2 linked regions of the Martelella mediterranea DSM 17316 genome follow. The protein of the gene in region 2 interacts with the protein of the main gene of each other region in a pairwise test. Links are inferred from orthologs where the notes say so. Each region holds a gene or a part of one and is shown on either strand. Other genes may lie near its edges.

What was found. Proteins that work in one complex are often made in the same cells at the same time.
Region 1: the proteins of topA (region 2) and Mame_RS14740 interact in binary tests that used the Escherichia coli proteins (3 or more experiments, as listed by UniProt). The link is inferred for Martelella mediterranea DSM 17316 from one-to-one orthologs.

What each region holds. Positions count from the first base shown.
Region 1 is NZ_CP020330.1:3,149,731-3,153,481, forward strand. Bases 221-3,126 are described here. They hold Mame_RS14740 (IMPACT family protein), read left to right. Parts: upstream 221-1,331; coding sequence 1,332-1,922; downstream 1,923-3,126. Other genes in these bases: Mame_RS14730 (ChrR family anti-sigma-E factor), read left to right, coding at 221-862; Mame_RS14735 (DUF2177 family protein), read left to right, coding at 872-1,285; Mame_RS14745 (hypothetical protein), read left to right, coding at 1,938-2,348; Mame_RS14750 (AbrB family transcriptional regulator), read left to right, coding at 2,512-3,126. Also shown: Mame_RS14725 (sigma-70 family RNA polymerase sigma factor), read left to right, coding at 1-191; more of Mame_RS14730, read left to right, coding at 188-220; more of Mame_RS14750, read left to right, coding at 3,127-3,603; Mame_RS14755 (linear amide C-N hydrolase), read left to right, coding at 3,679-3,751.
Region 2 is NZ_CP020330.1:4,331,372-4,335,406, reverse strand. Bases 205-3,394 are described here. They hold topA (type I DNA topoisomerase), read right to left. Parts: upstream 3,048-3,394; coding sequence 405-3,047; downstream 205-404. Other genes in these bases: rnr (ribonuclease R), read right to left, coding at 205-408. Outside these bases: more of rnr, read right to left, coding at 1-204; Mame_RS20260 (hypothetical protein), read left to right, coding at 3,550-3,714; DNA-processing protein DprA, read right to left, coding at 3,785-4,035. UniProt on the Escherichia coli protein: Releases the supercoiling and torsional tension of DNA, which is introduced during the DNA replication and transcription, by transiently cleaving and rejoining one strand of the DNA duplex.

The DNA.
Region 1 (3,751 bases), 1.2 Mb from region 2 along the record:
ATGCCGCGCGGATGCGCTCAGCACTCTCCGGCCTGCCGGAGGAACAGGCCGAGCTTCTGCGAATGTCGTTTTTCGAGGAAGTCTCCCACAGTATCATCGCCGAACGCCTGGACCTTCCACTGGGCACGGTCAAATCCAGAATCAGAGCAGCATTTTCCAGGCTAAGAACCGCGCTTGGGGAAAATCAATGAAGACAGGCACCATCCATCACCATATCAGCGACGCGCTTCTGCTCGAATATGCCTCGGGCAACCTCGAGGAGAGCTGGTCGCTCGCGGTGGCAACCCATCTGGCGCTTTGCCCGCATTGTCGCGCAAGGTTGCGGCTGATGGAGGCCGCTGGCGGCGCCCTCATGGAAGAGGCGGAACCCGAAACCGCGGAGATTTCCGAGGACGCCTCCTGGGCGGCGCTTCAGGCACGACTGCAGGCGACGGATGTCGAAGCCAAAGCCAAACCGGCGCCGGCCGCGCCCGGCGCCGCGCTGATACCCGAACCGCTGCGCTCCTATGTCGGGGCGACCTTCGACGACGTGCCGTGGCGTCGCCTGGGGCTCTATGCCCATCAGGCGCTGCTTGAGACCGAGGACAAGGGCATTCAGGTGCGCCTGCTGCGGGTCGATGCCGGCAAACCGCTGCCCGAGCACAGCCATGGCGGCCGCGAGCTGACGCTGGTGCTGCACGGCAGCTTCACCTCGGAAGGCCAGGTCTTCGGGCCCGGCGATTTCGAGGAGGAGGACGAGGATACAATCCATCAGCCGGTGGTGGGGCCCGAGTCCGAATGCATATGCCTTGCCGTCACCGATGCGCCGCTCAGGTTCCAGAGCCGGTTCATGCGCGTGTTGCAACCCCTTCTGGATATCTGAGGTGAACCCGTGAAACGCGCCCTGACGGCTTTCGTGGCCACGGCCATCTGCTTTTCCCTGCTGGATTTCATCTGGCTCGGCACGATCGCCTTTCCATTCTACCAATCCGAGATCGGGCCGCTGCTGCTGCCGTCGCCCAACTGGACCGCCGGCCTGAGCTTCTATTTCATGTATCTGATCGGCATCTTCTATTTCGCCGTTCTGCCGGGCGTCAGGGCCGGCTCGGCGCTGAAGGGCCTCGTGAACGGCGCGGTTTTCGGGCTGATGGCCTATGGCACCTACGATCTCACCAATATGGCAACCCTTGCCGGCTGGTCGTGGACCGTGGTCTTCGTCGATATGGCCTGGGGCGCGTTTGCCACCGGGCTGACCGGCCTTGTCGCCTCTTTCGCGACGCTGAAGCTGACCCGCAGCCCGGCTTGACTTCGCCCTTGCCGTGCCGTTTGAAAGGCGCGGAAGGGTGACCCTCATGTTCAAGCTCAAAGGTCCCGCGACATCGGAGCGGGAGATCAAAAAAAGCCGCTTTGCGACGATTGCCGCCCCGGTGGATGACGAGGCGGCGGCAAAAACTTTTATCGCCGAAAACAGCTTCGCCGATGCCACCCATAATTGCTGGGCCTGGCGCATTGGCGCGGACTACCGATTCTCCGACGACGGCGAGCCCGGCGGGACGGCCGGAAAGCCGATCCTTCAGGCGATCGAGGCTCAGGAGATCGATAGCGTCGCGGTGCTTGTGTCGCGCTGGTTCGGCGGCGTGAAGCTCGGCACGGGCGGACTGGCGCGCGCCTATGGCGGCAGTGCCGCGGAATGCCTGCGGCTGGCCGAAAAGCTGCCGATCGTGGCGATGACGGCGGGGGTGTTGCCGGTTGCCTTCTCCGATCTGGCGCTTGTGGAGGCGCGGCTTCAGGATGTTGATGGCCTCGTGATCGCCGACCGCGATTTCACCGAAACCGGGGCCGACTTTCATCTGCGTGTGCCGGAGGCGGGGGCCGCGGCGCTGGCCGAGCTTGTGCGCGAACTCACGAATGGCCGCAGCAGCGTGAAATTCGATGACGACTGAGCGGATTTATCCGCTATGCTGCGGGAACCCGCCGCATGCGCCGGCGTTGATACGCTGTCGCCCCATTTTTCCGCAAAGGTCACCTTCATGCGCTCCGCTCTCACCGTCATCGCCCTTGCCGCAACGCTTGCCGCCTGCACCCAGCGCGCCGATTCGATCGGTGCCATTCCGGTTTCGCCCGAGGAATTCGCCGGCAGCAGTTGCGAGACGCTGCTCAGCCAATATGAGGATGAGAACGCGAAGCTGAAGGACCTTGCGCAAGAGCAGGACAGCGAGATCGTGGGCGATGTGCGCATGTTCGGCGCAAGCCTCGGCAGCATGTCCGAGGACCAGAACATCAAGAACCAGGAAACCGCGATCGCCTACGCCAAGGGTCGCGTCAACGCGCTGGACATCGCGATGCGCCGGAAGAACTGCGCGATGTGAGGCGATTGCGCTTGCCCGCCGCCGCCGCGTATAGAGGAACGGGAGCCGATTCCCGGTGACGGGAAAGATCAGCCATGTTGGATGGACCGGACCCGTCCGCCGGGTATGACGCAGCGTCGTCCCGCGGCTGCGGGCGATCCGGCGTTACAGGATTGTCCGCACGATGAATTCCGCAGAAGAGCCGGAAGAACCGGCCTCCGCTGACGGCGGGAAAAGACAGCTTCTGCGCATCTGGCTTCCGCTTCTGGCGCTCTCCATCCTGCTCGTGATCCTCATGCAGCTTGTCGCGCTGCCGGCCTCGCTGCTTTTGGGCCCGATGCTGGCGTCGATCCTGATCGTGTTTTCCGGGCGGCGGATCACCATGCCGCGCCTGCCGTTCAACCTGGCGCAGGGCGTGCTCGGCTGCCTGATCGCGCGCACCATGACATGGCCGGTGCTGCAGGAAATCGCCGCCGACTGGATGATCTTCGTGGGCGGCGTGCTCTCGGTGGTGTTCGCCAGCATCGCGATCGGTTGGGTTCTGGCGCGCTATCAGGTGTTGCCCGGCACGACCGCGATCTGGGGCGCGTTTCCCGGCGCTGCGAGCGTGATGACGCTGATGTCCGCCTCGTTCGGAGCCGACATGCGGCTCGTCGCCTTCATGCAATATACCCGCGTCGTCATCGTCACCCTCGTCGCCGCCACCTTCGCGCGGTTCTGGACCGGCGGCGCGGCGCAAACGGCCGTACCGGTCTACTGGTTCGCCGAGCCGGCATGGGGCCCGCTTGCCCAGACGCTCGCCCTGATCCTGATCGGCGTGTTCTTCGGCCGGTGGCTTAAGCTGCCGGCGGGACCGATGCTGGCGACGGTGATCGCCGGCTCGGTGCTCAATGTCACGGGCCTGATCGAGATCGAACTGCCGCAGATCCTGCTTGCCATCGCCTATGCCACGCTCGGCTGGGGCATCGGCGCGCGCTTCGACCGCGCCGTGATCGTCGATGCCGGCCGCGCCATGCCGCGCGTCATCGCCTCGATCCTCGCGCTGGTGGCGATCTGCGGCGTGCTGGCGGCGCTGCTCGTCTGGCTCACGGGCATCGATCCGCTGTCGGCCTATCTCGCCACCAGCCCGGGCGGCGCGGATTCGATCGCGATCATCTCCGCCTCCACCGATGTCGACGTCGCCTTCGTGATGTCGATGCAGATCGCCCGGTTCTTCTTCGTGATGGCGCTCGGGCCGATCCTCGCCAAGCTGGTGGCGAAGCACAGCCGGTTCTGAACCGATTTTGATTGTCCACGGCCCGCTGCCGGGTTAGCCTTCGCCAACGATAACAGGTGCGACGGAGGACAGATCATGTGCACGCGGATTTTCTACGAGACCGGAACCTCAACCTACATCACCGGCCGCTCGATGGACTGGCGCGACG
Region 2 (4,035 bases):
GCCGGCGCTCGCCGGTTTGCGCTTGCCGTTCTTGCCGCCGCCCTGCTGGCGGATCAGCACGGCGGGGGCCGCGCCTTCCTCAATTGGCCATTCGGCCGGACGGCCGATCAGCTCGCCGTCCTTGTCGCGGGTGGTGATGTCGAGCACGGTGACCGGGGGCAGGGCGCCAGGCCGCATCAGGCTCTTGCGCTTCTTCTGCAGCAGGCCCTCGTCCTCGAGCTCGCGCAGCATCGCCTTCAGCACCACGCGGTCGTCGCCCTTGATCCCGAACGCCTTGGCGATCTCGCGCTTGGAGGCGCGGTCGGGATTGTCGGCGATGAACTTCAACAGAACATCGCGCGGCGGCACTTCGCCGTGAATGATCTCATCCGGTTTGCGAGACCGGGAGGCGGTCGGTTTTGCGCTCAACTGTCGCTCTTTTCAGCCTCGGCCGTCTTCTTAGAACTGGCCGTTTTCTTTGTCGCCGTCTTGGATTTCGCGGCCGTTTTTTTGGCAGCCGCCTTCTTGGCGGGCTTCTTTATACCTGCCTTTTCGGCGCGCGCTGCCAGAAGCGGGACCGCCTCTTCCATGGTGATCGATTGCGGGTCCTTGCCCTTGGGGATGGTGGCGTTGATTTTGCCCCATTTGACATAAGGCCCGTAACGGCCCTCGTTGACGGTCACTTCGCCGCCGCCATCGGGGTGGTCGCCAAGTGATTTCAGTGCCTTTGCCGTTGCGCCCCGGCGTCCGCCATTGGCCTTCTTGTCGGCAATGGCGGCAACAGCGCGGTTGACGCCGACCTCGAAGACCTCGTCGATGCTTTCGAGATTGGCATAGGTGCCGTCGTGGAGCACGAACGGTCCGTAGCGGCCGAGGCCGGCCGTAATCATCTTGCCGTCTTCGGGATGCGGTCCGACATCGCGCGGCAGCGCCAGCAGCCGGAGCGCCTTTTCAAGGTCAATATCCTCGGGCTTCCAGCCCTTGGGTAGCGAGGAACGCTTGGCCTCCTTGCCGTCGCCACGCTGGACATAGGGGCCGAATCGACCGGAGCGCAGCGTGACGATCTCGCCCGTTTCAGGGTCGGCGCCAAGCTCGTTGGGTTCGTTCGGATTGATGCCGCCGTTTGCGGCCTCCGCGTCGCCGGAAAGCTGGCGGGTGAAGTTACATTCCGGATAGTTCGAGCAGCCCACGAAAGCGCCGTATTTGCCGAGCTTCAGCGAAAGCTGCCCCGTGCCGCAGGCCTGGCACTGGCGCGGATCGCCGCCATCCTCACGCTTGGGGAACACCAGCGGCGCCAGCGCCTCGTTCAGCGCGTCCAGAACATTGGTGACGCGCAGTTCCTTGGTGCCCTCGACCTGGGCATAGAAATCCTTCCAGAAATCGCGCAGCACCTGCTTCCACTCGAGCGAGCCGTCGGAAATCTTGTCGAGCTTTTCCTCAAGCTCGGCCGTGAAGTCATACTCGACATAACGATTGAAGAAGTTCTCCAGGAAGGCTGTCACCAGCCGGCCCTTGGGCTCCGGCGTCAGCTTGCGGCCCTCGATCGTGACATATTCACGGTCGCGTAGCGTGGCGAGCGTCGAGGCATAGGTCGAGGGGCGGCCGATGCCGAGCTCTTCCAGCCGCTTGATCAGCGAGGCTTCCGAATAGCGCGGCGGCGGCTCGGTGAAATGCTGGGTGGCGCGGATCTTTTCCTTGTCGACATTTTCGCCCTTGTTGATTTCGGGCAGACGGCCGTCGTCGTCATCCTCGTCGGATGGCGTCTTTTCCTCGCGATTGTCTGCATAGGCGGCGAGGAAGCCGTCGAACTTCACGACGGTGCCGACGGCGCGCAGGCCGGCGCTCTCGCCGCCCTTGGCTGCAGTGATCTCTGCGGTGGTGCGCTCCATCTCGGCCGACGCCATCTGGCTCGCGATGCCGCGCTTCCAGACGAGGTCGTAGAGCCGGAACTGGTCGGAATCGAGGTACTTTTTCACCGATTGCGGCGTGCGGGTGAAGTCGGTCGGACGGATCGCTTCATGGGCCTCCTGGGCGTTCTTTGCCTTCACCGAATAATGCCGGGCGCTTTCCGGCAGATAGCGCGCGCCGAACTGATCGCCAATCGCGTCGCGCGCCGCCGTCACGGCTTCCGGGGCCATGGAGACGCCGTCGGTACGCATATAGGTGATGAGACCCGCCGTCTCGCCGCCGACCGCGATGCCTTCGTAGAGCCGCTGCGCCACCTGCATGGTGCGCGAGGCGGAAAAGCCGAGGCGAGACGAGGCAGCCTGCTGCAGGGTCGAGGTGGTAAACGGCGGGCCGGGATTGCGGCGAACGGGCTTCGCCTCGACGCTCGCCACCGAATAGGTCGCACCTTCGAGCAGGTCGCGGATGCGGAAAGCCTGTTCCTGGTTCTTCACCGAATTCTTCTGGATGCGCTTGCCGTCGGCTTGCACCAGCCGGGCTTCAAAGGCATCGCCGCGCACGGTTTTCAGATCGGCGACGATGTTCCAGTATTCTTCGGGAACGAAACGTTCGATTTCGTTTTCACGGTCGCAGACGAGACGCAGCGCCACGGACTGGACGCGGCCGGCAGACCGCGCGCCCGGCAGCTTGCGCCACAGAACCGGCGACAGGTTGAAGCCGACCAGATAGTCGAGCGCGCGGCGGGCGAGATAGGCGTTCACCAGCGCTTCGTCGATGTCGCGGGGATTGGCCATGGCGTCGAGCACGGCCTTTTTGGTGATGGCGTTGAAGACGACGCGCTTGACCGGCTTGTCCTTCAGCAGCTTCTTCTTGTTCAAAAGGTCGAGAACGTGCCAGGAAATGGCTTCGCCTTCCCTGTCCGGGTCGGTTGCGAGAATCAGGCCGTCGGCGTTCTTGACCGCGTCGGCGATATCCTTGACCCGCTTGGTCGATGCGGTATCGACCTTCCACGACATCGCGAAATCATCATCGGGCAGGACCGATCCATCCTTGGCGGGCAGGTCGCGGACATGGCCAAAGGAGGCGAGGACCTTGTAGTCCTTGCCGAGATATTTGTTGATCGTCTTGGCCTTCGCGGGCGACTCTACAACAACAACTTCCATGTAATCCGTATCCTGGGTCTGCGTCGGACTTCGTTCGACGCCCGCATCTTCGCGGCAAATTGTCGGTCGCGCGCTCGGCCGTGCCCGCCGGCTTGGCGGCCGCGAGGCGCATCCAGGCAGATGGCGGATATGACGGGCCTCGCGCTTATGGGAGAACGCTACAGAGGCGTCCCCCTGATGGCAACCGTCGCTTCCGCTTCTACCAATTTCGCCGGGAGATCAAGCAGAATAGACATTTTTGGGCTGTTTAAAGCTGCATTTACTGTTCCGGCCGGTCGCTCACGAGATGGACAGAGACAGCGGCCGGGTCAAGCCCTTGAAGCTATTTTTGCATGACTACACGCTAATACAACCTGAAGAGAATACTAATTGTAATTGCAATCCTGACCTTTGCCGGTATTGTTTAGCCGGATGAGTAGAGTACGGTTCGGATTCGATCCGTGGCCGAAAAATAGGTGTATGTATGTCGTCCTTTCCAGCCGAACGCGAAGGTTCTCAAAAATTGACCGAGGAGGAAATAATTTATATCCGTCAGATATTGGGCCAGTTGCGCCGGCTTTCAAACAAGGACGGGGCGGAAATGCTCTGCTACCTGATCGACATGGCCTATATAGAGGCTGGGGATTTGCAGACGCAGGTGCTCGCCACGTCGGTGGGCAAGGGCTGAATTCGGTTTTGATCGGCAACGACCCGCAGGGTCTGTTAGCGCTATCATTGCCCTATGAAGGTCGCGTGTCTCAGATCAGCGAGACCCGACCACCCGGGTGCCGCGCAAGCCGGCCGGCGAGATCCAGCTCGAGCAGGATCAGTTGCACGGCGGCGGGGTTCACGCCGGTGAAGCGTATCAGGTCATCGATTTCGCACGGGCTGGGGCCAAGCGCCTCGGCAACGCGGGCGCGGTCGTCGTCATCGGGGGCGGCTGGCGGCAGGTCTTCGGTATCCTCCTCGTCGGCCCCGCCCCGGATCGGCAGTTCCATCTGGGACAGCG